Regions from separate parts of the Micromonospora sp. BL1 genome, predicted to be linked through region 1. Evidence: riboswitches for the same ligand, from Rfam matches in the RefSeq annotation. Region 1 holds a riboswitch; each other region holds the start of a gene.

What was found. Region 1 has a riboswitch for cyclic di-AMP ahead of EAD96_RS23230 (transglycosylase family protein). Riboswitches for the same ligand answer to the same signal wherever they lie in the genome.
Region 2: linked by a shared signal. The riboswitch ahead of EAD96_RS30100 (NlpC/P60 family protein) and the one ahead of EAD96_RS23230 (transglycosylase family protein) in region 1 are both predicted to bind cyclic di-AMP.
Region 3: linked by a shared signal. The riboswitch ahead of EAD96_RS12915 (hypothetical protein) and the one ahead of EAD96_RS23230 (transglycosylase family protein) in region 1 are both predicted to bind cyclic di-AMP.
Region 4: linked by a shared signal. The riboswitch ahead of EAD96_RS30480 (hypothetical protein) and the one ahead of EAD96_RS23230 (transglycosylase family protein) in region 1 are both predicted to bind cyclic di-AMP.

Annotation. Positions count from the first base shown of each region.
Region 1 covers NZ_RCVK01000308.1:7,281-14,760, forward strand. The annotation lists gene htpG (molecular chaperone HtpG) at 1-155, shown strand, start outside; gene EAD96_RS23215 (SDR family oxidoreductase) at 663-1,361, opposite strand; gene EAD96_RS23220 (helix-turn-helix domain-containing protein) at 1,395-1,871, opposite strand; gene EAD96_RS23225 (LLM class flavin-dependent oxidoreductase) at 1,919-3,280, opposite strand; cyclic di-AMP (ydaO/yuaA leader) riboswitch at 3,452-3,597, shown strand; gene EAD96_RS23230 (transglycosylase family protein) at 3,596-4,246, shown strand; gene EAD96_RS23235 (YbaB/EbfC family nucleoid-associated protein) at 4,433-4,882, shown strand; gene EAD96_RS23240 (M4 family metallopeptidase) at 5,039-7,102, opposite strand.
Region 2 covers NZ_RCVK01000411.1:17,434-24,324, forward strand. The annotation lists gene EAD96_RS30085 (zinc metalloprotease) at 266-1,258, shown strand; gene EAD96_RS30090 (pyridoxamine 5'-phosphate oxidase family protein) at 1,328-1,873, opposite strand; gene dcd (dCTP deaminase) at 1,952-2,530, shown strand; gene EAD96_RS30100 (NlpC/P60 family protein) at 2,594-3,628, opposite strand; cyclic di-AMP (ydaO/yuaA leader) riboswitch at 3,642-3,776, opposite strand; gene EAD96_RS30105 (N-acetylmuramoyl-L-alanine amidase) at 4,015-6,048, shown strand; gene EAD96_RS30110 (C40 family peptidase) at 6,120-6,891, opposite strand, start outside.
Region 3 covers NZ_RCVK01000222.1:20,030-27,509, forward strand. The annotation lists gene EAD96_RS12910 (carbonic anhydrase) at 165-818, shown strand; gene EAD96_RS12915 (hypothetical protein) at 876-1,904, opposite strand; cyclic di-AMP (ydaO/yuaA leader) riboswitch at 1,908-2,039, opposite strand; gene EAD96_RS12920 (YibE/F family protein) at 2,194-3,468, opposite strand; gene EAD96_RS12925 (SHOCT domain-containing protein) at 3,630-3,839, opposite strand; gene EAD96_RS12930 (metal-sensitive transcriptional regulator) at 3,965-4,264, opposite strand; gene EAD96_RS12935 (heavy-metal-associated domain-containing protein) at 4,345-4,551, shown strand; gene EAD96_RS12940 (hypothetical protein) at 4,587-5,558, shown strand; gene EAD96_RS12945 (cation-translocating P-type ATPase) at 5,576-7,480, shown strand, end outside.
Region 4 covers NZ_RCVK01000416.1:46,668-54,147, reverse strand. The annotation lists gene EAD96_RS30495 (hypothetical protein) at 1-318, opposite strand, end outside; gene EAD96_RS30490 (STAS domain-containing protein) at 739-1,098, shown strand; gene EAD96_RS30485 (SRPBCC family protein) at 1,200-1,652, shown strand; gene EAD96_RS30480 (hypothetical protein) at 1,676-2,749, opposite strand; cyclic di-AMP (ydaO/yuaA leader) riboswitch at 2,754-2,884, opposite strand; gene EAD96_RS30475 (cation diffusion facilitator family transporter) at 3,028-3,942, opposite strand; gene EAD96_RS30470 (AAA family ATPase) at 4,034-6,151, opposite strand; gene EAD96_RS30465 (alpha/beta fold hydrolase) at 6,276-7,190, opposite strand; gene EAD96_RS30460 (carbonic anhydrase) at 7,339-7,480, shown strand, end outside.

The sequences.
Region 1 (7,480 bases):
TGCGTAAGGCGCACGGGGAGGGCGGCGACACCGCCGCGCTGACCGAGACCGCCGAGCTGCTGTACGGCATGGCGTTGCTGGCCGAGGGCGGCGAGCTGGCCGACCCGGCCCGGTTCACCCGCATCCTCGCCGACCGCCTGGCCCGCGGCCTGTAGCCCCACCCCGACCCGGTTCGCCCGACCCACCCCGGCGGACTTGCGTGATCCACTCCAGCTCGCCGAAGTGGCGGTATCGGACGGGCTCTGACCCCGCCACTTCGCCGAACTGGTGTTGATCACGCTGGGGTATCCCAGGTGGGGAAGATCGATCCCACCTGGAGGGATGACCGGGGCGGTGAGGGCTTCCGCCCGCATCGGCAGGGCTGCCCGGGTGCGCAGGTGTGGGTCGGGGTGGATGGGGCGGAGCGCCGCGCGGGGGGCACCGGCTGTTGATCGACTGTGCCCGGGCGGTAGTCGTGGCAGCCGCGTGATCGACACCACTGCGCCGAAGTGGCGGCATCCCACGGGCTCTGACCCGGCCACCTCGGCGAGCTGGTGTTGATCACGCTGGGGTGTCCCAGAGTGGGGGAGGCTGGTCCCAGATGGAGGGACCTCGGGCGGTAGTTGTGGCAGCGGAACCGTCTTGCCGAGGTGGCGCCGCCACCTCGGCGAAGACGGGTCGGCTCAGGGGAGTGCGGGGTAGAGCGCGGCCACGCCGCCGGACAGTCCGGCCTGGACCCGGCGGGCGACGTCGTCGGCCAGGATCTCGTAGCTGTCGGACTCGATGCCGTCCGCGGCGAGCCGGGCGACGTCGGCCGGGTCGGCCTTCGGGCCGGGGACGGCGGCGGCCATCTCGGTGTCCATGTAGCCCACGTGCAGGCCCGCGACACGGACGCCCCGGCCGGCCAGCTCGACGCGCAGGGCGTTCGTCATCGACCACTCGGCGGCCTTCGCCGCGCCGTACGCGCCGACGCCGGGGAACGTGAACCAGGACAGCGCCGACAGCACGTTCAGGATCGTGCCGCCGCCGTTGGCCGCGATCCGGGGCGCGAACGCCCGTACCACCGACAGCGTGCCGAGGTAGTGCGTCTCCAGCTCCAGCCGGATCTGCGCGAGGTCGCCGTCGAGCAGGTCGGTGCCGGTGCTCACGCCGGCGTTGTTGACCAGCAGCGTCACGTCACCGGCCCGCTCGGCGGCGGCGGCCACCGACGCTGGGTCGGTGATGTCGAGGCGTACCGGGGTGACGCCGGGCAGGTCCACGGTGTCCGGGTTGCGGGCGCCGGCCCAGACGGTGGCGCCGCGCGCGACGAGTTCGGCGGCCAGGTGCCGGCCGAAGCCGCGGTTGGCGCCGGTGACCAGGGCGGTGCTTCCAGCGATCTTCATGGTCTCGCTCCGAGGTGTGGTGGGGAAGGGAGGTCAGGCGGACAGCAGGCCCGGACCGGGCAGGACGGCCAGTTCGCCGGGCGGTACGTCGTGCCCGGCGTCGCAGCGCAGCCGCGCGTGCACCGGCGCGCCGCACTCGTCGTGGGCCACCCGGACCGCCGGGCCGGCCTCGTCGGCGGCGTACGCGTCGCCCCACTGCCGCAGCGCGACGAGCACCGGGATCAGGTCGCTTCCCTTCGCAGTGAGCACGTACTCGTCGCGGGTGCGCTGCCCGGGCTCGCGGTAGGGACGCCGGTCGAGCAGCCCGTCGGCGACGAGCTGCTTGAGGCGTGCGGCGGCCACCGGCTCGCTGACGCCGACCCGCCGGGCGAAGTCGTCGAAGCGGCGGGTGCCGAACGACGCCTCCCGCAGCAGGAGCAGCGTGGTGCGGTTGCCGACCACCTCGAGCGCCCGGGCGATCGAGCAGTTGGCGGTGGACCAGGAGTCACGCTGCGCAAGGAGGTCCGTCATGGCGTCGACGGTACCCCCCTGACTTAAGGAACCAAAAGTCAGCTACCTCACAGCTGGCCGGGGAAGAAACCGTGCCGGGCCAGCGGCTCGACGATCTGGTGCTCCTCGTACGACAGGTGCGACAGCAACGTGTCGGTGAGCAGGTCCACCGCCTCCTGGAGTCCGGTGAAGTCGCCGGGCCGGCGGACCAGCTCCACGAGTGCCCGGTCCACGCTCTCCACCACGCCGTGGATCACCACGTGCTCCTCCTCCAGGCGGTCCAGCACGGCGGCCAGCCCGGCCTCGGATCGGCGCAGGTGCGGGAAGATCGAGGCGTCCTCCAGCCCGTGGTGCTGGGTGACCATCGTGCAGTAGGCCGCGCAGTACGCCCCGAGCGTCCAGTTGTTCTGCCGCATGGTCATCTCGTTCAGCGCGGCCCGCGCCCGGCCCGGCGTGACCGAGCCCTGCTTGACCTGTTCCAGCAGGTCGCGCACCTGGGCCAGCTCCTGGCGCAGATGGTCGTGCACGTCCACCAGGTGCTGCCCGGCGGCGACCAGCTCCCGCACGGCGGGCGCGACCTCCTGGCCGAAGATCTGGATCGCGCGCGGCTCGTCGCTGCCGAGGATGAACGTGGTGATGCCGTGCTCCAGCGTGAGCCCGGCCAGTTCCTCCACCCACTGCTCCGGCGGCCCGGCCAGGAAACCGGCCGACGAACGGGCGAACGTGCCGGTCACGTTGAGCATGCGGCGGATCGCGGCCGGGTCGCGCCCGGCGGCCTGGGCACCCTCGTCGACGAGCGCGTTCAGGGCGGGCAGCTCGTCGGGGCCCTTCGGCAGGTACGACAGGGACGGCAGCCAGCCGTCCGCGGCGCGGCCCACCAGGCGCAGCATGCGCGGCTTGTACGCGCCGACCCAGATGCCCACCGGGTGCGCCGGCGCCGGCCCGCGCTTGGCACCGACCACCCGGTAGTGCTCGCCGTCGACCCGGATCATGCCGCGCCGGTCGGTGTCCCAGACCTCGCGGATCACCCGGATCGCCTCGTCCAGGGCTTCGACGGCGGCGCCGGGGGACAGGCGCCGCCCGCCGGTCGCCTCGATCGCGTCCCAGAACGCGCCCGCGCCGAGCCCCAGCTCGACCCGGCCGCCGGTGAGCAGGTCCAGGCTGGCGATGCTGCGGGCCAGCACCACCGGCTGGCGCAGCGGCAGGTTGAGTACGTTGCCGGCCAGGCGGATGCGCTCGGTGGCGGCGCCCACGTAGGACATCAGCGTCCAGGTGTCCAGGAAGCCCGGCTGGTACGGGTGGTCCTGGAACGTGACCAGGTCCAGCCCGACCTGCTCGCAGAGCCGGGCGAGCGCCACCACCTGGTCGGGCTGCCCGGCGGCGGGGGTGAGGAAGCCGCCGAAGGTCAGCTCGTGTCCGTGATCGGTCATCCGTCCCGTCCTCCCGTGATCTTGCCTGGCCCTGCCACCGTAGCGCCGCCGCCGGTAGCCCGGCCGGGTGAAGAGCATCACAAGAAGTGGACGATCGTCGCAAAACGCTCCTAGCGTCGGTTTCGTTCGCAGACGCGGACACCGCGGGCCGGAAACGCCAAATCCCGCCGCCGTCCCCGGTAACCGAACCTCGCGCGGGAGCGGGGGAACCACGCGTTCCACGGTGCATCGTCACCTCGGGGTGAAGCCGCCACCGGCGGCCGGGCTCCTCGGCCCGAACCCGACAGCTCACCTCGTCGGCGTGGAGGAATCCACATGGCAACTGAATACTCAGCCCGAAGCCGCCGTACCGCTCTCGGGGCGGTTCTGGCCGGCGCCGCCGTCGGCGCCGCGACCCTCTTCGGCCCGGCCGACCCGGCCAGCGCGGGCGTCAACTGGGACGCGGTCGCGCGCTGCGAGTCAGGCGGCAACTGGAAGATCAACACCGGCAACGGCTACTACGGCGGGCTCCAGTTCTCCCGCGCCACCTGGAACGGCTACGGCGGCAAGAAGTACGCCGCCCGCGCCGACCTGGCCAGCCGCTCCGAGCAGATCGCCGTCGCCGAGAAGGTGCTGCGCGGTCAGGGCATCGGCGCGTGGCCGGTCTGCGGCAGGAAGGGCGGCTCGGCGAACGCCGGGTCGGCCGGGGCCGGCGAGCGGGCCACCACGAAGGCCACTCCGCGCAAGGCCGCCCCGGAGCGGCCGGCCCCGCGCAGGGCCGCGCCGGAGCGGCCCGCGACGAAGGCCGCGCCGCAGCCCACGAGCGGTGCCGGGACGTACGTGGTCCGGCGCGGGGACACCCTGTCGGAGATCGCCGTGGCGCAGCGCGTCGACGGCGGCTGGCGTGCCCTGCACGAGCGCAACCGGGCAGTGGTCGGCGACGACCCGGGCCTGATCTTCCCCGGTCAGCGGCTGCGCCTGCGCTGACAGCGGCCGGAGAACGCCCGGCCGGTCCGTCCGGCCGGGCGTTCACCCGTCCGCGACACGCCGCGTCGCCGGTGTCCGGCCTGCTCGCGGCGCCGGGGCGCGGCCCGCGACAGCCGGTGACCGCGATTCGTCGGAGCCGGTTGCTAGGGTCACGGTGCTCGGCTAAGACGTGAAGAAAGCGCGGAAATGACCAACGACCCGTTCTCGGCGGCCGCGAGCCTCGACGAGCTGCTGACCCGCACGCAGCAGGCGCTCACCGCGATGCGCTCCCGGGCCTCGGCGCACGCCGACGGCGAGCCGGGCGACCTGCTCCGCGCCGAGGGCACGGCCGCCGGCGGGCGGGTCCGCGCGGTCGCCGTCCAGGGTGGCCGGCTGGATTCCGTGACGGTCGACCCGGAGCTGGCCGGCGAGCGCCTCGACGTCCTCTGCGGACACCTCGTCACCGCCGCCAACGCCGCGCTGTCCGAGCTGGACGCCCAGGTCAGCGCGTCGGCGCGGGCCGACGCCGACGCGCTCGCCGCACGGCTCGGCACCATGGGCGACCAGGCCGAGCTGTTCGGCCGCGCGATGCACGAGGCGGCCGCGCGGATCCACCGCGACCGCGGCACCCCGTCCCGGGCCGGCCGCCCGGCCTGACCCGACGGCCGCGTGGCGCCGCGACCCCGCGACGCCCGGCACGGCCCGGCCGGCACGACGAGGCTCTGGCACGACGAGGCTCTGGCACGACGAGGCTCTGGCACGACGAGGCGGCCGGCCGCCGGGAGGACGACGACCGGCCGCGCTACGCCACGGTCAGCTCAGGGTGACCGCGGTGTCGTCGACGACGAAGGACGTCTGCAACGAGCTGTCCTCCACGCCGCTGAACGAGATGGTCGCCGTGGTGCCCGCGAGCGACGAGATGTCGAAGGACCGCTGCACGTAGCCGGTGGCCTTGTTCAGGTTGGAGTAGGTGGCCAGCGTGGTGCTGCCCGCCTTGACGGTGAGCTTGTCGTACGCGGTGCTGGTGGTCGACTCCGCGCTGTCGACGTGCAGCCAGAAGCTCAACGTCGCCCGGCATCCGGCGGGGATCGTCACCGACTGGCTGAGCGTGTCGGTGTGCGACGAGCCGTACCCGTCCAGCCACGCCTTGTACGAGCCGCCGTGTGCGGCCTGGCCGCTGTCGGTGGTGATGACGCCGGACGAGGCGCTCCAGCTCACGTTGCCCGACTCGAAGCCCGGGTTGGCGAGCTTGTTGCCGGAGCAGCCGCCCGACGGCGGAGTGGTCGTGGTGCTCGGCGTGGGCGTCGGGGTGCCGCCGGCACAGGTCGGCTCACCCGACTGGGCCGGTACGCTGACCGCGGTCCACGCCGCCTTCACCGCGTTGAACTCCGTGCAGCCGCTCGGGTAGAGGTTCTTCGCCGCCTGCAACGTCCACACGCGGTACTTCAGGTAGGACGAGGACGACGTCTTCAGCAGCATCGCGTTGTACATGATCTTCATGGCCTTCTGGATGCCCAGGCCGGTCACGCTGCTGCCGTTGCAGGTGGAGCTGGAGGGCTGCCCGTTGGTCGGGCTGCTGCCGTTGGCCAGCAGGTAGAACCAGTGGTTGCCCGGGCCGGCCGCGGCGTGCACCTCGGTCGACGGGATGCTGCTGGAGTAGCAGTTCGGGTCGCCGAGCGCGGACGGGTTGTACATGTTGCGGATCGGGCCGGAGCCGACCAGGTTGATCTTCTCGCCGACCAGGAAGTCCGGCGCGTCGTAGCTGGACGGCTCGTTGGCGAACCACTCGGTGGCCGCGCCGAACGTGTCAGCCACGAACTCCTGCGTGCCGCCGCCGGAGATGCCGCCGGGGGTGTTGTCGTCGATGCCGTGGCCGATCTCGTGCGCCACCACGTCCAGCGAGCTGATCCACTGACCGGCGGTGTTCTTGCCGATCTGCACCTGGCTGCCGTCGTAGTAGGCGTTCTGGTCGTTGAGGCCCACCCGGATCGGCCAGTAGCCGCCGTTGCCGTTGGCACCGTTGCGGCCCAGCCACTGGGCGAGCATCTTGTGCTCGGTCTGCGCGGAGAACAGCGCGTCCACGCAGCCGGTCTCCTTGTTGGTGGCGGTGCCGTTGCCCCAGACGTCGTCGGAGCCGCTGAACGTGGTGTTGTTCGCCGCGTCCTGGCAGCTCAGGTTCGTGACCGTCGGGTCCTTCATGGTGTACGTCGAGCCCGACTGGGTGGTGTTGAGCGTCAGCGGGCTGGGCCCGTTCCAGGCGCCGGTGCCGGTGCCGCGCACCACGTGCTCCTGCTTGCGCAGGACCGCGCCGGTGCGGGCGTCGACGTCGACGGTGAGCCGGCTGGGGCCGTCCGCGCCGGTGCCGCGTACCGTGGTCTCCCAGGCCAGTGCCGGTGCGGCGCCGAGCGTGTAGACCACGAGCGTGGTGCCCTCGACCGCGTTCACGGTCGTGAGCTGGGCGCGCGCCGTCTTTGCGGCGGCGTCCCGGGTCAGCGCGGGCGTGGTGGCAAGGGCGCCGATGGGCCGCTGCTGGGCGACCGAGGCGTACTTCAGGTTGCCGGCCGCGTCCGTGGCGAGCACGAAGTCGCCGCCGACCACCGGCAGGCCCTTGTAGGTGCGCTCGTAGGGCACGTACTGGGTGCCCTCGGAGGAGATGACCGGCTTCTGGACGAACGCGTCGTCGGAGCCGGCCTGCAGGTAGGCGGGACGGTTCGCGACCAGGGCACGGGCCGAGTCGGCGGCGGTCGCGCGGGCCTGGGCCGGGTCCGGGGCGGCGGGCCCGGGTGGCGCGGCCTGCACGGCCGCGGCGGTGCCGGCAGCGAGGATGCCGGCCGCGGCCGCGCCGGTGAGCGCGGCGAAGCGAGGTGAGAGTTTCACGGGGGTTTGCTCCTGTTCTACAGGCGCGCCGCACGGAGCCCGGTGGGGACGGGCGGCGCGGTGGTGCGAGGCAGGGTGACGGCCGGTCACCGGAGCTGCCGGCGTGGCTCCGGGTCGACAGATCGACCGTCGTGAGTCGCCGGGGGTCGGCGGCTCGCTGGTGCACAATCACACGCCGCCCGAGCCCGGAGCAATGGGTGACCTGGGCAACGGCTGACAGTCGGGCGTGTCGCCGCGCGCGTCGATTCAGGCAACCATGATCTTCAATAGGCCCTGATCAGGGCGAACATCGCCGACTGTGGATGGGCGGGCGTGCAAATTGCGGACGTTGCCGCTGTGTGCGAATGGCGCGCATAGACGCGAGGCCGCCGTGCGCGC
Region 2 (6,891 bases), on a different contig from region 1:
CACCACTCTACCTGAAGGCCCCCACCCCCGTGCATCCAGGTGCCCGCGCGCCACTTCGGCGAGGTGGCTGCATCGGCGGGCGGTTGACCCCGCCACCTCCCCGAGCTGGAGTGGATCAAGCACAGGGCCGGGGCCGGCCGGCGCGAAGTTGCACGTCGGCAACATATGGGCGTTCTCAAATCTGTCGATGAGATGTAACGTCTGCCCCACGTTTCCGAACCGGCGTGACACACCCCCTGGCACGCCGTCAGAAAGAGGTGGGCCCATGGGACTCCGTCCCAACCTGCTGACCCGGCGTACCGCCGGTGTCGCGACGTCGACCCTCGCGCTGCTGCTCAGCACCGCCGCCGTCGGCGTCGTCCCCGCTGCTTCGGCCTTCTCGGCCGCCCCGGCCGGCGTCTGCGCCGAGCCGGCCGACGCCCACGCCGACGAGCACGCGAACGCGCGCGTCGCGAAGGGTGGCAACGCCAAGCTGGACCCCAACCACCTGACCGCCCAGCAGGTCCGTGACCGTGAGGCCGACCTCGCCGCGGCGCAGCGCGAGCGGGCCAACTTCCGGACCGGCGCCGTCGCGCCGCTGGCCACCGTGACGATCCCGGTCGTCGTGCACGTCATCCAGGAGAACAGCACCCGGGCCGGTGGCAACATCACCGACTCGATGATCAACCAGCAGATCACCGTGCTGAACCAGTCGTACGCGGGCTCGACCGGCGGCGCCGCCACCGCGTTCGGGTTCCAGCTCACGAAGATCAACCGGGTGACCAACCCGTCGTGGTACCCGATCGTGCAGGGCTCCTCCGCCGAGCGCTCGATGAAGACCTCGCTGCGTGAGGGCGGCAAGAACACGCTGAACATCTATCTCGGCGAGCTGAGCGACAGCCTGCTCGGCTGGGCCACGTTCCCGAAGCGGACGCTGGACAAGATGGACGGCGTGGTCGTGCTCAACGAGTCGCTGCCCGGCGGCACCGCGACCAACTACAACCAGGGTGACACCGGCACCCACGAGGTCGGCCACTGGCTGAACCTCTACCACACCTTCCAGGGCGGCTGCTCCGGCTCGGGCGACAGCGTCTCCGACACCCCGGCCGAGGCGTCCCCGGCGTACCAGTGCCCGACCGGGCGGGACACCTGCTCGACCGCGGGCAAGGACCCGATCACCAACTTCATGGACTACACGTACGACTCCTGCATGTACCAGTTCACCGCCGGCCAGGCGAGCCGCATGCTCACCGCGTGGAACGCCTACCGCGCGGCCTGACCCTCGCACCACGTACCGGTGCCGGCCCTGTCCTCGGACGGGGCCGGCACCGTTTCGTTCCGGGTCGGGTCAGGCGGCCGGGCGGCGGGTGTCGAAGCCGTGCCGGCCGCGCCGGGCCTCCGCGCCCACCGGCTCCCGCCGGGCCGGTTCGGCTCCGCGCGGGTCGAGCCAGACCCGCACCTGCGGCGGGGCGGCGCCGGGCTGGGCCACCGGGTCGCGCCGGGTCAGCATCGCCGCCTCGACCGTGAACTCGAACAGCCGCCAGTCGCCCTGCGGCGACGCGCGGGCGATCCGGGCCAGCCGGGCCACGGTGGCCGGGTCGGTCACCGGCCGGGCGCGGCCCGCGACGTACGCCTCGTCGTCGCTCTCCTCCGGCGGGAACGAGTGCAGCGCGTAGCGGCCGTCGCGTTCGAGGTCGCGGCGCTTCGGCGAGTCGATGACGAAGCACCAGAGGCCGTCGTCGGTGATCACCGGGGAGACGGGATGGACCCGGGGGCCGCCGTCGGCGCGGACCGTGGCGAGGTAGCCGAAGCCCGGCCCGTACTGCTGCATCAGGAGGCGGATCTCGTCGGCGAGGCGGGGCTCGTCGGCGGCGAATTCGGACCAGGAAGCCATGTGGACACTCTATCGAACACGTGTACGAAGATGTAGTGCGACACGCTGGTCACCCGCACCGGTCGCTATGGTGTTCCGATGCTGCTCTCCGACCGCGACCTGGTCTCCGAGATCAAGGCCGGCACGCTCGCGCTGGAGCCCTTCGAGCCCACGCTGGTGCAGCCGTCGAGCATCGACGTACGCCTGGACCGGCTGTTCCGGGTCTTCAACAACCACCTCTACACGCACATCGACCCGTCGATCCAGCAGGACGACCTGACCTCGATGGTGGAGGTGCCGGAGGGGCAGCCGTTCGTGCTGCACCCGGGCGAGTTCGTGCTCGCCTCCACGCTTGAGGTGATCTCGCTGGGCGACCAGCTCGCCGGGCGGCTGGAGGGCAAGTCGAGCCTGGGCCGGCTGGGCCTGCTGACCCACTCGACGGCCGGCTTCATCGACCCGGGGTTCTCCGGCCACGTCACGCTGGAGCTGTCGAACGTGGCGAACCTGCCGATCACGCTCTGGCCGGGCATGAAGATCGGCCAGCTCTGCATCTTCCGGCTCTCCTCGCCGGCCGAGCACCCGTACGGCTCGGCCGTCTACGGCTCGCGTTACCAGGGGCAGCGCGGCCCGACGCCGAGCCGGTCCTGGCAGAGCTGGCGCACCTGGCCGACTCGCTGACACCAACGCCGGGGGCGCCGCGCCGAGGCCCCGCCGTCACCGGCGGAGCCCCGGAGCACGACCTCAGCCGGGACGGCCGTAGCTGTTGATGTCGCCGTCATCGACCCGCTTCATGGTGATGGGCTTGCCGGACTGGGAGGCGTGCACCACCCAGCCGTCGCCCACGTACATCGCCACGTGGTGCAGGTCGCTGTAGTAGAAGACGAGGTCACCGGCGCGCAGCTCGGCCCGGCTGATCCGCTTCGTCACGCCGTGCTGCTGGCGTGCGCTGTGCGGCAGTGAGACGCCGCCCTTGGCCCAGGCCGCCATGGTGAGGCCCGAGCAGTCGAAGTGGTCCGGTCCAGCCGCGCCCCAGACGTAGATCTTGCCGATCTGGGCGCAGGCGAACTTGACCGCCGCACCGGCCGGGCCGCCGGGGTAGCCGGACGGGCACGGCGCCGGGCGCAGCGGGCCGCCGCCACCCTTGCCGTACACCTTGAGCCGCAGCTTCTCCAGCTTGGCGATCTCGGCATCGATCTGCTTCTTCTTCGCCGCGAGCTGGGCCTCGGTACGTGCCAGGCCGGCGATCATCTCGTCCAGCGGCTTCTTCTTCGCCGCCAGTTCGTCGCGCAGCGCGGCGACGGAGCGCACCTGTTCGTGCTGGCGGTGCGCGAAGCGGTCGAGCAGTTCCAGGCCGTTGACCAGGTCACCGGGCGAGCGGCTGCCCAGCAGCGCGTTCACGGTGGAGAGGTTGTCGCCCTTGTAGGCGTCGGCGGCGAGCCCGCCGACCTGGCCGAGTGCGGCGTCCACCCGGGCCTGGAGGGGTGCGATCTGCCGGCCGAGCGCGTCGGCCTGCTTGCGCCGCACGGCGAGCTGCCCGCGTACGGCGTTGACCTGTTCGATGACCGGTTCGAGCTTGTTCCAGTCGCGGTCGATCTGGGCCTCGATCTCGGCGACCGAGGGTTCGGCGTGTGCCGCCGTGGCGCCGCCGGTCAGGACGACGGCGGTGCCGACCAGTGCGGCGAGGGCGGTGGTGAAGCGGGACCAGCGGGAACGCGGCGCGACGAAGGACCGGTCGACCGACCGGTTCGACGACGGCCGCGGGGCATGGAGTGCCACCGGGCGTCCGTACTCCTTCTTCCGTACCGCCTACCGGGTTAGCTGACGGATTCGGGCGGGAAGGGAGCCGCCCTACCGCATCGCTGCGGATTCACCCCAGGTACCTGGTTCCCCGGCTCGCCCGGAGGCGACTCGGCGGTGTCGGACCGTCACCGACCGGGTTGGACGGTGAGACGTGCGGCCGACGATTCACCAGAGTAGGGACCACCGTTATCGATCCGCAACTTCCAGCGCCGTGACACTCCGTACGCGATGCGGTGCCGCGCCCTGCGCGGAGGTGAAATTTTCTTTCAAGGCTGATTACCCACTGGAAAGGTATTGACCCTCACGGGTGTGCGGAGTGAGGGTGGAAACGCAGTGACCCCCATCCCTGTCCAGGAGGTTCGATGCACCTCTCCGCCCCGCCGTCGGGCAGACGGATACTGCTCGCCGCCGCCGTGGCGACAGCCACCGCGCTGGCGACGACCGGCCCGGTGACCGCCGCGCCGGACACGTCCGCGCCCGCGAGCGACCGGCAACAACAATACGCCGCCGCCGCGGCCGAGTACGGCGTGCCGCAGAACGTGCTGCTCGGCGTCTCCTATCTGGAGTCCCGCTGGGACACCCACACCGGGCAGCCCAGCACCAGCGGCGGCTACGGCCCGATGCACCTGACCGACGCCGCGCACATCCTCGCCATGCCGGGCAGCGCCCACGTCGACGAGGACGAGGACCCGCGCGGCGACGACGCCCGCCCGCTCAAGCTCGACCCGGCCACGGCCGCCGCGCCGAAGCGGGAGACCCCGCTGCCGCCCGCCTCGCTCCAGACGCTCGACGCGGCCGCCGCGCTGACCGGGCTCGACGCGGGGACGCTGCGGACCGACCCGGCCGCGAACATCCGCGGTGGCGCGGCGCTGCTGGCGTCGTACCAGAAGGCCGTGGGTGGGCCGGTCGGTGCCGGCACCGACCCGGCGGCCTGGTACGCCGCGGTGGCCCGGTACTCCGGCGCGGACACCTCCGACGCGGCGGCGGCCTTCGCCGACGAGGTGTACGACCAGCTCGGCCAGGGTGCCAGCCGGACCACCGACGACGGCCAGCGGGTCACGCTTCCCGCCACCGCCGCGCAGCCGGACCGTTCCCGCCTGGCCCGCCTCGGCCTGCGCAACGCCGAACGGCCGGACGGGCTGGAGTGCCCGGTCCGGCTGGCCTGCGAGTGGATCCCCGCGCCGTACGAGCAGCTCAGCGACGACCCGGGCGACTACGGCAACCACGACCTGGGCGACCGGCCGAAGCAGCAGAAGATCGAGTACATCGTCATCCACGACACCGAGGGCTACTTCGGCCCGAGCGTCGACCTGGTGAAGCGGGCCGACTACCTGGGCTGGCACTACACGCTGCGCTCGGTGGACGGCTACATCGCCCAGCACATCAAGACCAAGGACGTGGGCTGGCACGCCGGCAACTGGTACGTCAACGCGAAGTCCATCGGCCTGGAGCACGAGGGCTTCGCCGGTCAGGGCACCTGGTACACGGAGGCGATGTACCGCACCTCCGCCAAGCTGGTGCGCCACCTCGCGCTGAAGCTCGGCATCCCGATGGACCGGCAGCACATCATCGGCCACGACAACGTGCCCGGCATCACCGCCGCCAACGTGGGCGGCATGCACTGGGACCCGGGACCGTACTGGGACTGGTCGCACTACTTCGACCTGATGAAGGCGCCGTTCCGCGGCACCGGCACGCCCCGGACCGGCCTGGTCACCATCGACCCGGACTTCGCCACCAACCGGCCCGCGTTCACCGGCTGCAACCAGCAGCCTCCCGGCGTCCCGACGCCCCGGCCGCCGGCCGAGCCGTGCCCGTCGCGCGGTTCCTCGGCCGTGATCCTGCGGACCGCGCCGAGCCCGGACGCCCCGCTCGTCAACGACCTCGGGCTGCGCCCGGACGGCACGCCGGACACCATGTACATCTCCGACCACGGCGCCCGCGCCTCGGCCGGCCAGACGTACGCCCTCGCCGGCCGCCAGGGCGACTGGACGGCGATCTGGTACCTCGGCCAGAAGGCGTGGTTCCTCAACCCGGCCTCCGCGCCGACGGCCAAGTGGGCCACCGGCTTCGTCGTGACGCCGCGGCCCGGCAAGGCCACCATCCCGGTGTACGGGCGGGCCTACCCGGAGCAGGCCGCCTACCCGGACACCATCCCGTACCAGGCCATCTCGCCGCTGCAGTACACGTTCGCCGCCGGCCAGCGGTACGCGGTCGGCGGGGTGCTGCCCGGCGAGTACTACCGGGCGGTCTCGTTCGACGGTTCCGCACCGGGTGACCGGACCGTGGTCCGCGGCGAGAACCGCTACGTGCAGGTCCAGTTCGGTCACCGGATCATGTTCGTGAACCTGGACGACGTGCTGATCCTGCCGTCCCCGGTCGGCGCGCCGCGCTGAACCGTCACCGCACACGGGAAGGCCCCCGGTCCGTGTGGACCGGGGGCCTTCCCGCTGTCAGGGGTTGCGGGTCAGCTGACCCGGACGAAGCCGGCGAGCGGCTGGGTGTTGATGCTCGACACCTGGACCGGTTTGCCGGTACGTGGCGCGTGCACCATCACCCCGTTGCCGAGATAGAGCCCGACATGATGCAGGTCGGAGCCGAAGAACACCAGGTCCCCGGGGCGGGCCTCGGAGCGGGAGACCCTGCGGCCCTCGTTCCACTGGGCACCGGTGAAGTGGGTCAGCGAGATGCCGGCCGCCTTGTACGCGTACTGGGTGAGACCGGAGCAGTCGAACGAGTTCGGGCCGGTGGCGCCCCACACGTACGGGTCACCGACCTGGGCGCACGCCGTCTTGATGGCGGTCCGCGCGGCGCTGCTCACCACGCCGTCGATCTTGGGGCAGCCCGCCGGGCGGATCGAGGTCACCGGGAGCATGGCGGTCAGCCGCTTGATCTCCGAGTCGATCTGCTTCTTCTTCGCCGCGAGGTCGTTCTGCTGCTTGATCTCCAGCGCGATCAGCGCGTCGAGCTTCTCCTTCTGCCGGTTGTACTCGTCGCGCACCTTGAGCACACCGGCGATCTGGCGGCGCTGGTCGTCGGCGATCCGGTCCAGCATGACCAGCTGCTCGGCCAGCGCGCCCGGCTTGCTGTTCACCAGCAGCGCGCCCAGCTCCTGCGACGGGCCCTGGATGTAGTACCGGGCCGCGATGTCGCCGACCTTGTTCATGGCGAGCGTGGAGGCCAGCTCCAGCGGCACCATCTTGTCCTTCAGCGCCTTGGACTTCTTCTGGTTGGTCCGA
Region 3 (7,480 bases), on a different contig from region 1:
ATGGCCACCGCCGCCACCGGCCGAATCGGCGCGGGCCGAGGGCGGGTGGCAACGGGAAAGTATGAAATGCGTATCACGAATCTTGACGGGCCCCGAGGTGCGTGTGACCGTGGGTCGCGAGGCCGTTCGGCCCGGTAGTTCCCCAGGTAGACGAGGTGAGGGACATGACGCCGAGCACCCCGGAGCAGGCACTGACCGAACTGCGTGCCGGTAACCACCGGTTCGTCACCGGTGCCCCGCAGCATCCGAATCAGGACGCCGGGCACCGCGCGGCTGTCGCCGACGGCCAGCATCCCTTCGCGGTGATCGTCGGCTGCTCCGACTCACGGCTCGCCGCCGAGATCATCTTCGACCGCGGTCTCGGTGACCTCTTCGTGGTGCGTACGGCCGGGCACACCGCCGGGCCGGAGGTGCTCGGCAGCGTCGAGTACGCGGTCACCGTGCTCGGCACGCCGCTCGTGGTGGTGCTCGGGCACGACTCGTGCGGCGCGGTCCAGGCCGCCCGGGAGGGGTTCCGGACCGGGGCCGCCCTGGTCGGGCACCTGGGCGCGGTGGTGGACGCGGTATCGCCCAGCCTGCTGCGCGCCTCCCGCCAGGGCGTCAACGACCTCGACGGCATCATCGACGTGCACATCGCGCAGACCGTCGAGACGCTGCTGGCCCGCTCCGCCGTGCTGGCCGAGCGGGTGGCGGCCGGGCGGTGCACGGTGGTGGGCATGTCGTACCGGCTCGCCGGCGGCGAGGTGCGGACCGTGGCGCAGTCCCCGGCCCCGCTGCCCGCTCCGGCGGCGCCCGCCGACCCGGCGCTGGCCGGCTGAGCCGCCGGGAAGACGAAAAGGGGCCGCCCGAGGGCGGCCCCTTTTACCGTGTCCGGGTCAGAGCAGCGACATGTGGACGTGGTCGGTGTGGTTCGACGGTCCGCTGTACGAACTCCAGCCGGTGGCCGGGAACCAGATCTGCCGGTTCCAGATGACGTAGTAGATGCCCAGCCGGTCGGCGTTGCGGATGAGGAACGCGGCGACCTCGTTGCCGTACCGGCGGGTGTCGTTGTTGTGCCAGGGCGCGAAGCCGCTGTTCTGGAGCGACCAGTCGCACGCCTTGCCCTTGGGGTGCTCCCACGGCCCGCCGGGCCGGTAGCAGCCCACGAAGCGCTTGAAGCCCGCGCGCCGGACCTCCTTGTACGCGTGCAGCGTGCGCGGGGTGACGCAGCCCGACGTGGTGGGGTCGTCCTCGCTGCACGACTCGGCCTTCCAGCCGCCGTCGGCCGTGCGGCCGGGGGCGATCTTGGCGACCGGTGAGGTGGCGGAGACCAGGCCGCCGGTGAAGCCGAGACCGCCGACGAGCTTCAGCGCGCGCTCGGCCTGCACCTTCTCGCGCTCCATCGCGTTCTTCTGCTTCTCCTGCTCGCGCACCTCGGCGTCGAGCGCGATCTTGGCCTGCTCGGCGCGGGTCTTGACCGCGTTGATGGCGGCCAGGCGCTGCGCGTTGAGGAGGTTCAGCTCGTCCAGGGCGTTGACCCGGCGGACGAACGAGTCGGGTGAGTTGCTCTCCAGCAGCATCGCCATGGCGCCCATCCGGCCGGTCCGGTAGGACTGGGCGGCGAGCTGGTTGACCTGCGGGCTGAGCGCGTCGAGTTCGGCCTGTGCCGTCTTCACCTCGGCCGCCAGCCGCCGCTGGCGGTCCTGCGACTTGGCGAGCTTCGCCTTGGCCTGGAGGAAGTTCCGGTTGGCGGCGTCGATCGCCTCGGTGATGAGCGGCGGTTCGCCGTCCTCCTCGTGCCCCGAGGGGGTGCCGGGTGCCGCCGCGGTGGGGGCCGCGGTCGCCGGGGCCGGCCCGGCCAGCACTGCCAGCGAGGTCAGCACGGCCACCACGGGTGTCAGCCAGCGGCGCAGGGGTGCCGTCACAGTGTTCCCTTCCGTCGGCCGCCGACCGGGTTAGCTGACGGGTTCGGGACGGAAGTGGCCCCTACCGCTGTCGCGGATTCACCCCATGTACCTGGTTCCCCGGCTCGCCCGCGGGCGATTGGGCGGCGGCACCGCTGGCGCCGGTGCGCGCCTTCGGCGGTGACCGGCAGCGAGGTTACCTGACAGCACTCCTGAGGATCTACGTCCGGAAGCCGACCAATAGCGAGATTTCGCCGTGGCGCACCGTGACCAGCGTCGCGTTTGAGATCGATGGTCACGCTGCGGAGTGTCACCATGCGGCCTCCGTGCTCTTCCCGCCGCCGAGCGCCTCCAGCGCGTCGTCCCGTCCGGCCGGCGGCCGGGCCGCGGGTGGCGCCGGCTCCGCGCCGCGCGAGCGCCGTCCGGCGGTGGTCACGACCGCGGCCAGTCCGGTCGTCAGCGGTACGGCGGCGATCAGGCCGAGCGTGGCCACCGCGCTGCGGACGATCTCCTGGGCGAGGAACTCGCTCGTGAGGATCTCGCTCACCGGGCGGGAGTCGGCGACCAGCAGGAGCAGCAGCGGCAGCGAGGCGCCCGCGTACGCCAGCACGATGGTGTTGACGGTGGACGCGATGTGCGCCCGGCCGACCCGGGTCGCGGCCCGGTAGAGCTGCCGCCGGGACAGGCCGGGGTTGGCGTGCGCCAGTTCGGTGACGGTGGCCGCCTGGGTGACCGTGACGTCGTCCAGCACGCCCAGCGAGCCGATGATGATGCCGGCCAGCAGCAGGCCGTGCAGGTCCACGTCGCCCTGGAACATGGACAGCGTGGTGGCGTCCTCGCTGCCGAATCCGGTCAGGTGGGTGGCGGACGTGGCGAGCAGGCCGAGCACGCCGGTGACCACCAGGCTGCCGAGCGTGCCGAGCACCGCCACCGACGTCTGCGCGGTGACGCCGTGGGTCAGGTAGAGCACCACGAACATGATCAACGCGGCGCCCACGATCGCCACCAGCAGCGGAGGCTGACCGGCGCCGATGCCCGGCAGCACGAAGCCGAGCAGGATGGCGAAGCTGGCCACCAGGCCGCCGAGCGCGGCGAGACCGCGCCAGCGGCCGAACGCCACGATCGCGGCGGCGAAGAGCACCATCAGCCAGATCAGTGGCGTGCCGCGCTGGTGTTCGGCGATGTTGTAGGACTTCACCGCCGGGTCGGCCGGGTCGGTCAGCTCGACCAGGACGACCTCGTCGCCGACCGCGACCCGGGGTGCGCCCGGCCCGGCCGGGATCGGTGTCTCGACCTGCCGGCCCGCGTCCGGGCCCTGCTCGACGGTCGCCGTCACCGTGCCGCAGGGGCCACCTGCGCCGTCCGGGGACTCCGGGGTCGGCGGGCAGGGTTCGGTGACCACCCGGGTCACGGTGCCGTGGTAGCGGGGGACGTCCGCGCCGCCGACCGGCTCCCGGTCCTGCCGGGGCCAGAGCACCAGCGCCGCGATCACGGTGATCACGAACAGCGGCACCACCACGGCGACGAGCAGCCGTCGTACGCCCGGCGGCGCGGCGGGTGCGGGGTGGGTGTGGTCGGCACCCATGGCGTCTCTCCCAACGGTCGCGGCGACGCCTGGTCCGCCGGACCGGTCTGGTCACCCGGCCGGCGTGGACGTGTCGACCACGTCCGGGTCGTCGCCCGGCCATGGTAGGCAACCCGGCCGGGCGCTTCCGGGCACCGTGACCGTGACGCGCTCCGCGCGGATCAGCCCAGGCCGGCCCGGCGTCGCCGGTACTCGTCCTCGTCGATCTCGCCGCGGGCGTACCGCTCGTCCAGGATGCGCCTGGCCGTCGTCGGGCCCAGGTACTGCGGGCCGGTCCACCGCACGGCCGCCCAGACGAGCCCCGCCAGCACCGCGAGCACCAGCAGGGACCAGATCCACATCCAGCCCATCATCGGGCTCTGCCACATCATCGGGCCGCCCTCCGTCCGTCGCCGCGGGTCCGCCGGGCCGGCCTGCCCGCCACTTCGACGGTACGACCGGCACGACCGCGTCGGCGCGGGTCGATGTGCCCCGCTACGAGGGCCGGAGGTCCCGCTCAGCCGCGCTTCATCAGGCGGCCGACGGCGGCCATCATCTCGGTCGCCATCTCGTCGGCCCGGCCCTCGGCGGCGCCCTCGTGCATGCAGTGCCGGGCGTGGCCGTCGAGCAGGCCCAGGCCGACCTTGTCCAGCGCCGCCTGGATGGCCGAGATCTGGGTCAGCACGTCGATGCAGTATCGGTCGTCCTCGACCATCTTCTCGATGCCACGGACCTGGCCCTCGATCCGGCGGAGCCGGGCGAGGAGTTGGTCCTTGCTGGCGGTGTAGCCCCGGGTCGGGCTGGACGGCGCGGTCATGAAACCGAGGATAGCGTACCCCTCGGGGGTATGCTAACGTTCCGAACGTACCCCTGGGGGGTATCAGATCGGAGGGCGAGATGGAGACCACCTACCAGGTGAGCGGCATGACCTGCGGGCACTGCGTCAACTCGGTGAGCACCGAGCTGAGCGCACTGCCGGGCGTCACCGACGTCCAGGTCGACCTGGCCAGCGGCCGGGTCACCGTCACCAGTCAGAACCCGCTGGACGCGGACGCGGTCCGCGCGGCGGTCGACGAGGCCGGCTACGACCTCGTCGGTGCGTGACGGGTCCGACGACCCGTAGAAACCGAGGAGACACCATGAACACGGCGACGAAGCTCAGCGGCTTCGCCCTCGGCCTCGTGGCGGTGTTCGGCGCGGCGTACGGGATCGGCAACCTGGCCGATCCCGTCGCCCCGGCCGCCGAGACCCGCCACGACGACAGCGACAGCGACCACGGGGCCGGCGACACCGGCCACGGTGACGAGAGCGGCGCCTCCGCGCACCTGCCCGGCGGGCTGCTCGTCTCCGAACGCGGCTACACGTTCCAGCCCGCCACCGCCCCGGCCGGGCAGTTCGCCTTCCGGATCACCGGCCCGGACGGCGCGCCGGTCACCCGCTTCGAGGTGGCCCACGACAAGCGCATGCACCTGATCGTCGCCCGCCGGGACCTGTCCGGGTTCCGGCACGTCCACCCGGAGATGACCGGCGACGGCACCTGGCGGGTCGCCTCGCCGCTCGGAGGCCCCGGCGTCTGGCGGGCCTTCGCCGACTTCACCCCCGAGGGCGGCGAGCCGCTGACCCTCGGCCTGGACGTCACGGTCCCCGGCGAGCTGACCGCCAGGCCGCTGCCGGCGCCGGTGACCAGCACCACAGTCGACGGCTACACCGTCACCCTGGCCGGAACGCCGGAGCCGGGCCGCACCAGCCGGCTCACGCTCTCCGTCAGCCGCGACGGGCGGCCGGTCACCGACCTTCAGCCCTACCTCGGCGCGTACGGGCACCTGGTGGCGCTGCGGCAGGGCGACCTGGCGTACCTGCACGTGCACCCGGAGGGGATGCCCGGCGACGGGCGCACCCCCGCCGGTCCGGCGATCACGTTCGCGGCCGAGGTGCCCTCCGCCGGGGCGTACCGTCTCTACCTGGACTTCCGGCACGGCGACGCGGTGCACACCGCCGAGTTCACCGTCCTGGCCGGCGACCGGACCGCGCCCGCGCCCGCCGCGCCGGCATCCACCACCGCACCGACCCCGGACGCCGGACACGGCACCCCGGGGCACGGGCACAGTTGAGCGCCGGAGGTGCCGCGATGACTGCCACGGGAAAGGCGCTGCCCACCGCGCCGAACCTGATCGAACTGGCGATCGGCGGGATGACCTGCGCGTCCTGCGCCGCCCGGATCGAGAAGAAGCTCAACCGGATGGACGGCGTCGAGGCGACCGTGAACTACGCCACCGAGAAGGCCACCGTCCGGTACGCCGACGACATCGCGCCGGCCGACCTGATCGCCACCGTCGAGAAGACCGGCTACACCGCAGTGGTGCCGCCGCCGCCCGAGCAGGCGGACGCCGCCACGGCCGGGGAGCCGGTGGACGAGCTGCGCACGGCGCGTACGCGGCTCTGGGTCTCCGCCGTGCTCACCCTGCCGGTGATCGTGCTCGCCATGGTTCCGGCCTGGCAGTTCGACTACTGGCAATGGGCCTCGCTCACCCTGGCCGCCCCGGTGGTGGTCTGGGGCGGGCTGCCGTTCCACCGCGCCGCGCTGGTCAACCTGCGGCACGGCGCCGCGACCATGGACACGCTCGTCTCGCTCGGCACGCTGGCCGCGTTCGGCTGGTCGCTCTGGGCCCTGTTCCTCGGCACCGCCGGCATGCCCGGGATGACGCACGCGTTCAGCTTCGCCATTACCCGCGGCGACGGAGCCGGCAACATCTACCTGGAGGCCGCCGCCGGGGTGACCGTGTTCATCCTGGCCGGGCGGTATTTCGAGGCCCGCTCCAAGCGCACCGCCGGGTCGGCGCTGCGCGCCCTGCTCGAACTCGGCGCCAAGGACGTGGCGGTGCTGCGCGACGGGCAGGAGACCCGGATCCCGGTCGGCCGGCTCGCGGTCGGTGACCGGTTCGTGGTCCGGCCCGGCGAGAAGGTCGCCACCGACGGCGTGGTCGAGGAGGGCACGTCGGCGGTCGACGCCAGCATGCTCACCGGCGAGTCCGTGCCGGTCGAGGTGGGGCCCGGCGACGCCGTGGTCGGCGCGACTGTGAACGCCGGCGGCCGGCTGGTGGTCCGGGCCACCCGGATCGGCGGCGACACGCAGCTCGCCCAGATGGCGCGGCTGGTGGAGCAGGCGCAGACCGGCAAGGCGGCGGTGCAGCGGCTCGCCGACCGGATCTCCGGCGTGTTCGTGCCGATCGTGATCGCGCTGGCCGCCGGCACGCTCGGCTGGTGGCTCGGCACCGGCTCCGGGCCGACCGCCGCGTTCACCGCCGCGGTGGCCGTACTGATCATCGCCTGCCCGTGCGCGCTCGGCCTGGCCACGCCGACCGCGCTGCTCGTCGGCACCGGGCGCGGCGCGCAGCTCGGTGTGCTGATCAAGGGGCCGGAGGTGCTGGAGTCCACCCGCCGGGTCGACACAGTGGTGCTGGACAAGACCGGCACCGTCACCACCGGCCGGATGGCGCTGGCCGAGGTGCTGCCGGCCGACGGAGAGGACGCCGCCGAGCTGCTCCGGGTGGCCGGCGCGCTGGAGGCCGCCTCCGAGCACCCGATCGCGCGCGCCGTCGCCGAGGCTGCGGCCGAGGCCGGGGCACTGCCGCCGGTCGGCGAGTTCGCCAACGCCGAAGGGCTGGGCGTGACCGGCACCGTCGACGGCCGGACCGTGGTGGTCGGCCGGGCCCGGCTGCTGCGGGAGCGGGGTCTCGACGTACCCGAGGAGGTCGTGCGGGCCGCGACCGGCGCGGAGGCCGCCGGGCGGACGGCGATCCTGGCCGGCTGGGACGGGCGGGCCCGCGGTGTGCTCGCGGTGGCCGACGCGGTGAAGCCGACCAGCCGGGCGGCGGTCGCCCGGCTGCGTGAGCTGGGCCTGAAGCCGGTGCTGCTCACCGGCGACAACACCACTGTGGCGAAGGCGGTGGCGGCCGAGGTCGGCATCGACGAGGTGATCGCGGAGGTGCTGCCCGCCGACAAGGTCGACGTGGTCGAGCGGCTCCAGCGCGAG
Region 4 (7,480 bases), on a different contig from region 1:
GCGCGCCGCGGTCCCGGCGGCCCAGCCGATCGCCGCGCCGGCGAGCGCCGCCGCGATCAGCAGCGTCCAGGGCAGCGCGGGCCGGCGGCCGGCGAGCGCGTCGAACGCGAGACCGGCCCGGCGGCGTGCCTCCTCGGCGGCGCTGCCGACCAGGTCGGTGGCGTCGTCGGCCAGGCCGGAGGAGCTGCGGCGGGCGGTACGGGTGGCGTCGCGCACGCTGTCACCGGCGGAACCGGCGGCGGAGAGCAGGTGCTGCCACGCCTGGTCGGCGACCCGCTCGGCCTTGCCCCGGCGGTCCAGCAGGTTGGATCCGAACATCGTTCTACCTCCTCGGGTGCCGAAGGCCGGCGGCCACTTCGGACTCCGGTGTCCATCCGGCGGGTTCACTGTCTCGGGCAGTGCCCCACCGGCACGCCTGGCAAACCATGTCCGGGTCACGGGCGGCCCGGGCAGCGAACGGGACGAACCACCCGAACGCGCCGGACCGGTGCCCACGGGACGTGCGTGCGCCCGCTACCCTGGTCGGCGGATCGGCCGGGCCCGCCCGGCCGCAGGGTTGGCCGCGGCCCGCCCTGAAGGGGAAACTGGAACCCGGAGGTCCGGATTGGGTACGCCCAGGTGTGCCCAGTTCGCGAATTGCTCATCCCGGGGGGTGGCGACCGGGCCGTCGGAGGAATACGCTCGGTCGCGGCCCGCGTACTGATGAGGCGCCCGTCATGGGCGAGTGGAGGTGCTCGCGTGAGCCTGTCGATCGTGAAGTCGGTGCGGCCGGGTGGTGTCGTCCAGATCGCGCCCCGTGGGGAGATCGACGTCGACACCGCGTACGAGGTGCGGGAAGCGATCGCCGAAGTGCTCGCGAAGGGCCGCCCCTCGCGGATCGAGCTGAACATGCGGCTCGTCACGTTCATCGACTCGGTCGGCATCAGCGCCATGGTCGCGGGCTTCCAGACCTGCGAGGTCAGCGGCGTCAAGCTGGTGGTCACCGAGCCGAGCCGGTTCGTGCACCGGCAGCTCTGGGTGACCGGCCTGCTCGGCCTGTTCGGCGCGCCCGAGCCGTGGTTCGCCGACGACACCCCCGAGGTGCTGCCCGGCGCCTGAGCGCCGTTCACACCCCCTGCTGCCAGGGGACCTTCTACCCGTTGCCAGTCCGGCGTCGGTACGGGACGATCGTCGCGACGCACGACGGCGAGGGGGCCCGCTTGCAGAGCAGCGACAGCTTCAGCTACACCGTGCAGGCCCGGTGCACCCGGGCCGAGGCGGTGGCGCTACTGGGTGACCTGAGTCGCCAGGGCGAGCTGCATCCGCTGATCGTCCGGGTCCGGAAGCTGCCGGCCCGGCCGGGCGCGCTGGCCAGCTACGCGATCACCGACCGGCTGCAACTCGGCCCGCTGCACTTCCCGGTCACGTACCAGGCGGACGTGTTGATCGCCGGCGAGGACGAGGTGGTCACCGTGGCGCGGCAGCAGCCCGCGACGACGGTACGCAACCACACCCGCCTGCGCGACGAGCCCGACGGCACGGTACGCATCGACGTGGAGATCACGCTCACCGCACCGGCACCGCTGTTCGGGTACGCGTTCCGCCAGGCCCGGGCGGCTCACCTGGGCCTGGCGGCGCGTCTCGGAGCGACCCTGGAGGGCCGGCCGGCCTGATCCGGCCGCCCTCCAGGGCGCGCTCAGTACACCGACAGGTGCACGTGGTTGGTGTGGTCGCTGGACGGGTCGCCGTTGCCGCCGCTGTACGACTTCCACCCGCTGCTGGGCAGCCAGATCTGCTTGAACCAGATCACGTAGAGCACGGCGAGCGGGTCGGCGTTGCGCACGAAGTACGCGGCCAGGTTGTTGCCGTACGTCCGGTCGCCGCCGGTGGCCACGCCGCCGAAGCCGCTCTTCTGCGCGGCGAAGTCGCAGGCGCGCCCCTTCGGGTGCTCACCCGAGCCGCTGGGCCGGTGGCAGGAGACGTACCGGGTGAAGCCCGCCGCCTTGGCCTGTTGCAGCGCGTGCAGCGTGCGTGGGGTGATGCAGCCGTTCGCCGGGGTCGGGTCGTTGACGCTGCACGACTCCGACGGCCAGGAGCCGTCCGAGTTGCGCGGCGCGGGCTTCGCGTTCTTGCTGGAGGTGCCCTGGACGCTGCCACCGCCGCTGCTGCTGCGCGAGGCCCGGTCGTTCGCCACCTCGAGGGCACGCTCGGCCTGCTCCTTGCGCTTGCCCATCACCGCCACCTGCTTGCGCTGCTCGCGGATCTCGCCGTCGAGCTCGGTGCGGGTGCGGGTGGCCTCGTCACGGGTCGCGATCAGGTCGCGCAGCGTGCGGTCCTCGTGCGCGGCGACCTGCTCCAGCGCGGCGGCCCGGTCCATGAAGCCCTCCGGGCTGCTGCTGCCGAGCAGCGCCCCGGCGGTGCCGAGGCGGCCGTTGCGGTACGCCACGGCGGCGATCTCGCCGACCTTGGCGTCCCGAACGGCCAGTTCGGCGCCGACCGTCTTGAGTTGTTCGTTGAGTTGCTTCTGCCGGTTCACCGACCGGTTGAGCGCGGCCTTCGCCTCCAGCCAGCCCTTGCTGGCCGCGTCGAGCTGGGCGCGCAGTTCGGGCGTGCCGCCCTCGTCGTCGCCGGGCGCGGCGGCGAGCAGGCCGGTCGCGGGTGCCGCCGAGGCGGGGGAGGCCGGAACGGTCGCGACGCCGAGGGTCAGCGTCGCGACGAGCAGGGCCGCCAACCGGGCGGCCGTCCGTCGTACAGGTGCCACTGGGGGCATTCACACGTCCTTCCGTCAGCGCCGACCGGGTTAGCTGACGGGTTCGGGACGGAAGATCCCTACCGCTGACGCGGATGCACCCCACGTACGTGGTTCCCCGGCTCGTCCCTGCGGACGATTAGGCGACGGCCGCCCCACCGGGGCCGGTGGCGCCCGCGGGTGCGGCCGCGACCGAGACTACCGGCGCTGCCCGGGCACGGCTCCGTGGAGCAGTGCCACTAGGCGGGGCAAAACCGGCATAAGACTACATTAGCCACAGTGATTTAAGTGTGTCCTAATCACCACTCGGTCTGTCCGCACACTCCGGCCGACGCTCCGGGTTCGACCTGCAACGTGGCGTGATCGATGGAGAAGTCCTCGTGCAGGGCGGCCCGCGCGGCGGCCAGCACGCCGGCCGGGTCCACGCCCGGGTCGGTGGTCAGGTGCGCCGAGGCCACCTCCATGCCCGAGGTGAGCGTCCAGACGTGCAGGTCGTGCACCTCGGCCACGCCGGGTACGGCGGCCAGCCGGTCGTGCACGGCGGTCACCTGGAGGTGTTCCGGCGCGGCCTGCACCAGGATGCGCAGCGCGGCCCGGCCGAGCCGCCAGGTGCGCGGCAGGATGAACAGGCCGATCCCGACGGCGACCAGCGGGTCCGCCCACCACCAGTCGGTCACCGCGATGACCAGGGCGGCGGCGATCACGCCGAGCGAGCCGAGCAGGTCGCCGAGCACCTCCAGGTACGCCCCGCGCAGGTTGATGCTCTCCTTCGACCCGGCGCGCAGCAGCGCGAACGCGACGATGTTGGCGAGCAGGCCGAGCACCGCCACCACCAGCATCGGGCCGGCCAGCACCTCCGGCGGCTCGCCGAAGCGGCGTACCGCCTCGACCAGGACGTAGATGGCGACGGCGCCGAGCAGCACGGCGTTGGCGAGGGCGGCGAGCACCTCCAGCCGGTAGAGCCCGAACGTGCGCTGCGGGTCGGTGCCGGCCCGGCGGGTGGCGGTGATCGCCGCGAGGGCCATGCCGATGCCGAGGACGTCGGTGAACATGTGCCCGGCGTCGGAGAGCAGCGCCAGCGAGCCGGTGGTGAAGGCGGCCACCGCCTCGACCACCATCAGGGCGGCGAGCAGCGCGAACGCGGCCCAGAGGCGGCCCCGGTGGCGGTGTGCCGCGTTGGCCACCGCACCGCTGTGGTCATGACCTGCGCCCACGCCAACACCCTCCCTGCCGCGTACCGGCCCGGCCCAATGTATGTTCACATCGCTATGTATGCAAGTGAACTGTGGGTGGCGGCGGGGCCGGTCACCCCACCGGGTCGAGCGTGGTGAGGCGCTGGGTCGCCCGGGACAGCGCCACGTAGAGCGTGCGGACGCCCGAGCCGGGATCGGCCCGGATCTCACCCGGCGCCACCAGCACCACGCCGTCGTACTCCATGCCCTTGGCCTGAAGGCTGGTGACGACCTGGAGGCGGCCCGCGCCGAGCCCGCCCAGCCAGCCCGCCACCTCGTCCCGGCGCGGCACCGGCGTGATCACGCCGACGGTGCCCTCCACCTGCGCGAGCAGCGCCTCGGCCGCCTCGACGGTGGCCGCCGGCAGGTCGGCGGCGGGCACCGTGCGCTCGACCGGCGGCACACCCGTGGACCGGACCGCGGCGGGCAGCGGCAGGTCCGGGTAGAGGCGGCGGATCTCCGCCGCCGCCACCGCGAAGATCTCCGCCGAGTTGCGGTAGTTGGTGGTCAGCTCGTAGCGGTGCCGCTTGCGCCGGCCCAGCGCCTGGTCACGGGCCCGGTCCAGCTCCTGCGGGTCGCCGGTCCAGGCGGTCTGCGCCGGGTCGCCGACCACGGTCCAGGACGCCAGCCGCCCGCGCCGGCCGACCATCCGCCACTGCATCGGCGAGACGTCCTGCGACTCGTCCACCACCACGTGCGCGTAGTCGCGGTAGTCGTCCGGACGCTCCCGCGCCGCCGCGCGGGCGGCACGCTGCCGGTCGGCGTACGTGCTCAGCTCGCGCACGCCACCGGCGAGCTGGTACGGGTCGCGCTTGGGCCGGGCCCGCTGCACCGGCTTGCCGAGCAGCGCGTCCAACTCGTCCAGCAGCGCGATGTCGGCCACCGTCAGCCCCTCGGTCGCGAGGCTCCGGTACGCGTCGCCGAGCAACCGGATCTCCGCCGAGGACAGGATCCCCCCGGCGTAGCGGCGCAGCCGGTCCGGGCGGGCCAGCCAGTCCAGCACGTGCCGCGGGTGCAGCCGGGGCCACCACGCCTTGAGGAACTCGCGGAACTCCGGCCGCTCGATGATCTCGTCCTCGAACGCGGGCTGCTCCGGCAACCGGCCCACACGCAGCGTGCGGGCCTGCGCGTAGAGCGCGGCGAGCACCGCGTCGAACGCCGCCCGGCGCACCTCGTTGCGGCGCGCGCCCCGGGCCAGCGTCCGGTCCCGGATCGCGTCCAGCGCGGGGCGCTCCAGGCGCAGCAGCTCGCCCCGGTAGAGCAGGCGCAGCTCGGCGGGGGAGTCCGGCACCGCGTCGCGTACCGCGCGTTCCAGCACCCGGCGCATCCGCAGCGATCCCTTCACCGCCGCCACGTCCGGCGGGTCGGTCCGGGACGCGGACAGGCCGGGGAACAGCGAGCCGAGCGAGTGCAGCGTGGCGGTCTCCTCGCCCAGCGAGGGCAGCACCGAGGCGATGTACTCGACGAACACGCCGGACGGGCCGACCACCAGGATGCCGCCGCCGGCGTACCGCGCCCGGTCGGAGTAGAGCAGGTATGCGGCCCGGTGTAGTGCCACCGCCGTCTTGCCGGTGCCCGGGCCGCCGGAGACGATCGTGACGCCGTTGCCGGGGGAGCGGATCGCCTCGTCCTGCTCGCGCTGGATGGTGGCGACGATGTCCCGCATGCCCCGGCCGGTGGCCCGGGACAGCGTGGCCAGCAGCGCCCCGTCACCGACCACCGCCATGTCCGGCGGCGCGGCCTCCGGGTCCAGCAGGTCGTCCTCGATCCGGGTGACCTTCTCCGAGGCGGACTGGATCGTGCGCCGGCGCACCACGCCGCGCGGCTCGGCGGGCGTGGCCTGGTAGAACGCGGCGGCGGCGGGTGCCCGCCAGTCCACCACCAGCGTCTCCGCGTCCACGCCCCGCACACCGAGGCGGCCGACGTGCAGCACCTGCCCGGTCCGCAGGTCCAGCCGGCCGAACACCAGTCCCTCGTGCTCGGCGTCCAGCACGTGCCGGCGCTGGGCGGCGTGGAAGACCATCGCGTCCCGCTCGACCAGCGCGCCGAAGTTGCCGACCCGGGCCAGCCGGTAGCCCTCCCGCTCGGCCTCCGCCGCGGACCGGCGCAGTTCGGCCAGCCGGGCGTACACCCGGTCGAGGTGGCGCTGCTCGGCGGCGATCTCCCGGTCCAGCGTGGTCTGGTCGGTCAACGCGGATGCTCCTGTGTTCGGAGGGCACGACGGGCTGAATGAGGGTACGGGCCGCCGGCAACCGGCACGCCGGGGCATGCCGCGCACGTGGCGTACGTCGGTGCCGCCCGGAGGTGGGGAACGCTCAGAGGCGGGTCGCGGGACGGGCCGCCAGCACCCGGTCCAGCACGCCGGAGAGGGCGGCGTTCACCGCGTCGGGGCGCTCCATCATGAGCATGTGCCCGGCGCCCGGGCAGACGGTCAGCTCCGTGGTGGGCAGCGCCGCCGCGATCGACTCGGCGCAGGGCGGCGGGGTGAGCCGGTCCCGGTCCCCGACCAGCGCGGCGGCCGGCAGCCCGCCGAGCGCGGCGAGTGTCTCCAGCCGGTGCTGGGCGCCGATCGAGGCGCGGAAACCGCCGATCGAGCGCAGCGTGGCCCGGGCCACCGCCGAGGTGACCAGCCGGATGTCCGCCGGGTCGCAGCGGTCGCCGAACAGCATCCAGCGAATGCTCGGGCGCAGCGCGCGCAGCAGGGCGTGCGGGGGCCGCCAGCCGCCGCAGCGGGCCAGCACCCCGGCGCCGGTGGTCTCGGCCAGGCGGATCAGCCGGGTGATCCGGGGGGAGAGACCGTACGCGGTGTGCGTGTGCCCCTCGGCGGTGGTGGAGACGAAGACCAGTCCGGCGGTACGCGCGGCGAACCGGTCGGGGTGGCGGTGGGCGTACTCCATCACGGTCATGCCGCCCATCGAGTGCCCGACCAGGACGACCGGACCGGCCGGGACGATCTCGTCGACCACCGCCGCCAGGTCGTCGCCGAGCTGTGCGAGGGTGGCGTCGCGCAGCGCCAGGCAGCTCGACCGGCCGTGCCCGCGCGCGTCGTAGGTGACCACCCGGACCCGGCCGCCGAAGCGCTCCCGCAGCTCCGCGACCTGGCGGTGCCAGCTGCGCCCGTCCAGCGTCCAGCCGTGCAGCAGGACGGCGGTGACCTCGGCGTCGACCGGCCCGGTGACGCTGACGTGCAGGCGTACGTCGTCGGGGAGCCGCAGTTCCAGGTCCGGCATCGTCCACCTCCCGGGCCCACCGGTGTGTGTCCACCGGATGACCCGGCGGTGACACCGGCGTTACCCGCCATGAGACCACGGCAACCGGCCCGGAGAGAAGATTCCGGTCCGGCCCCACGGCGTCGGATCGGTGACCAGGCTGGGAGACATGCCGTCCACCGCCCGCACTCCCCGCGCCGCGCTGGCCGAGCTGCTCGCCGGCAACCGGCGCTTCGTCAGCGGGCAGCCGGTGCACGGGCACGACGTCACCGCCGCCGCGGCGGTGGCCTCCGGCGACCAGCAGCCGTACG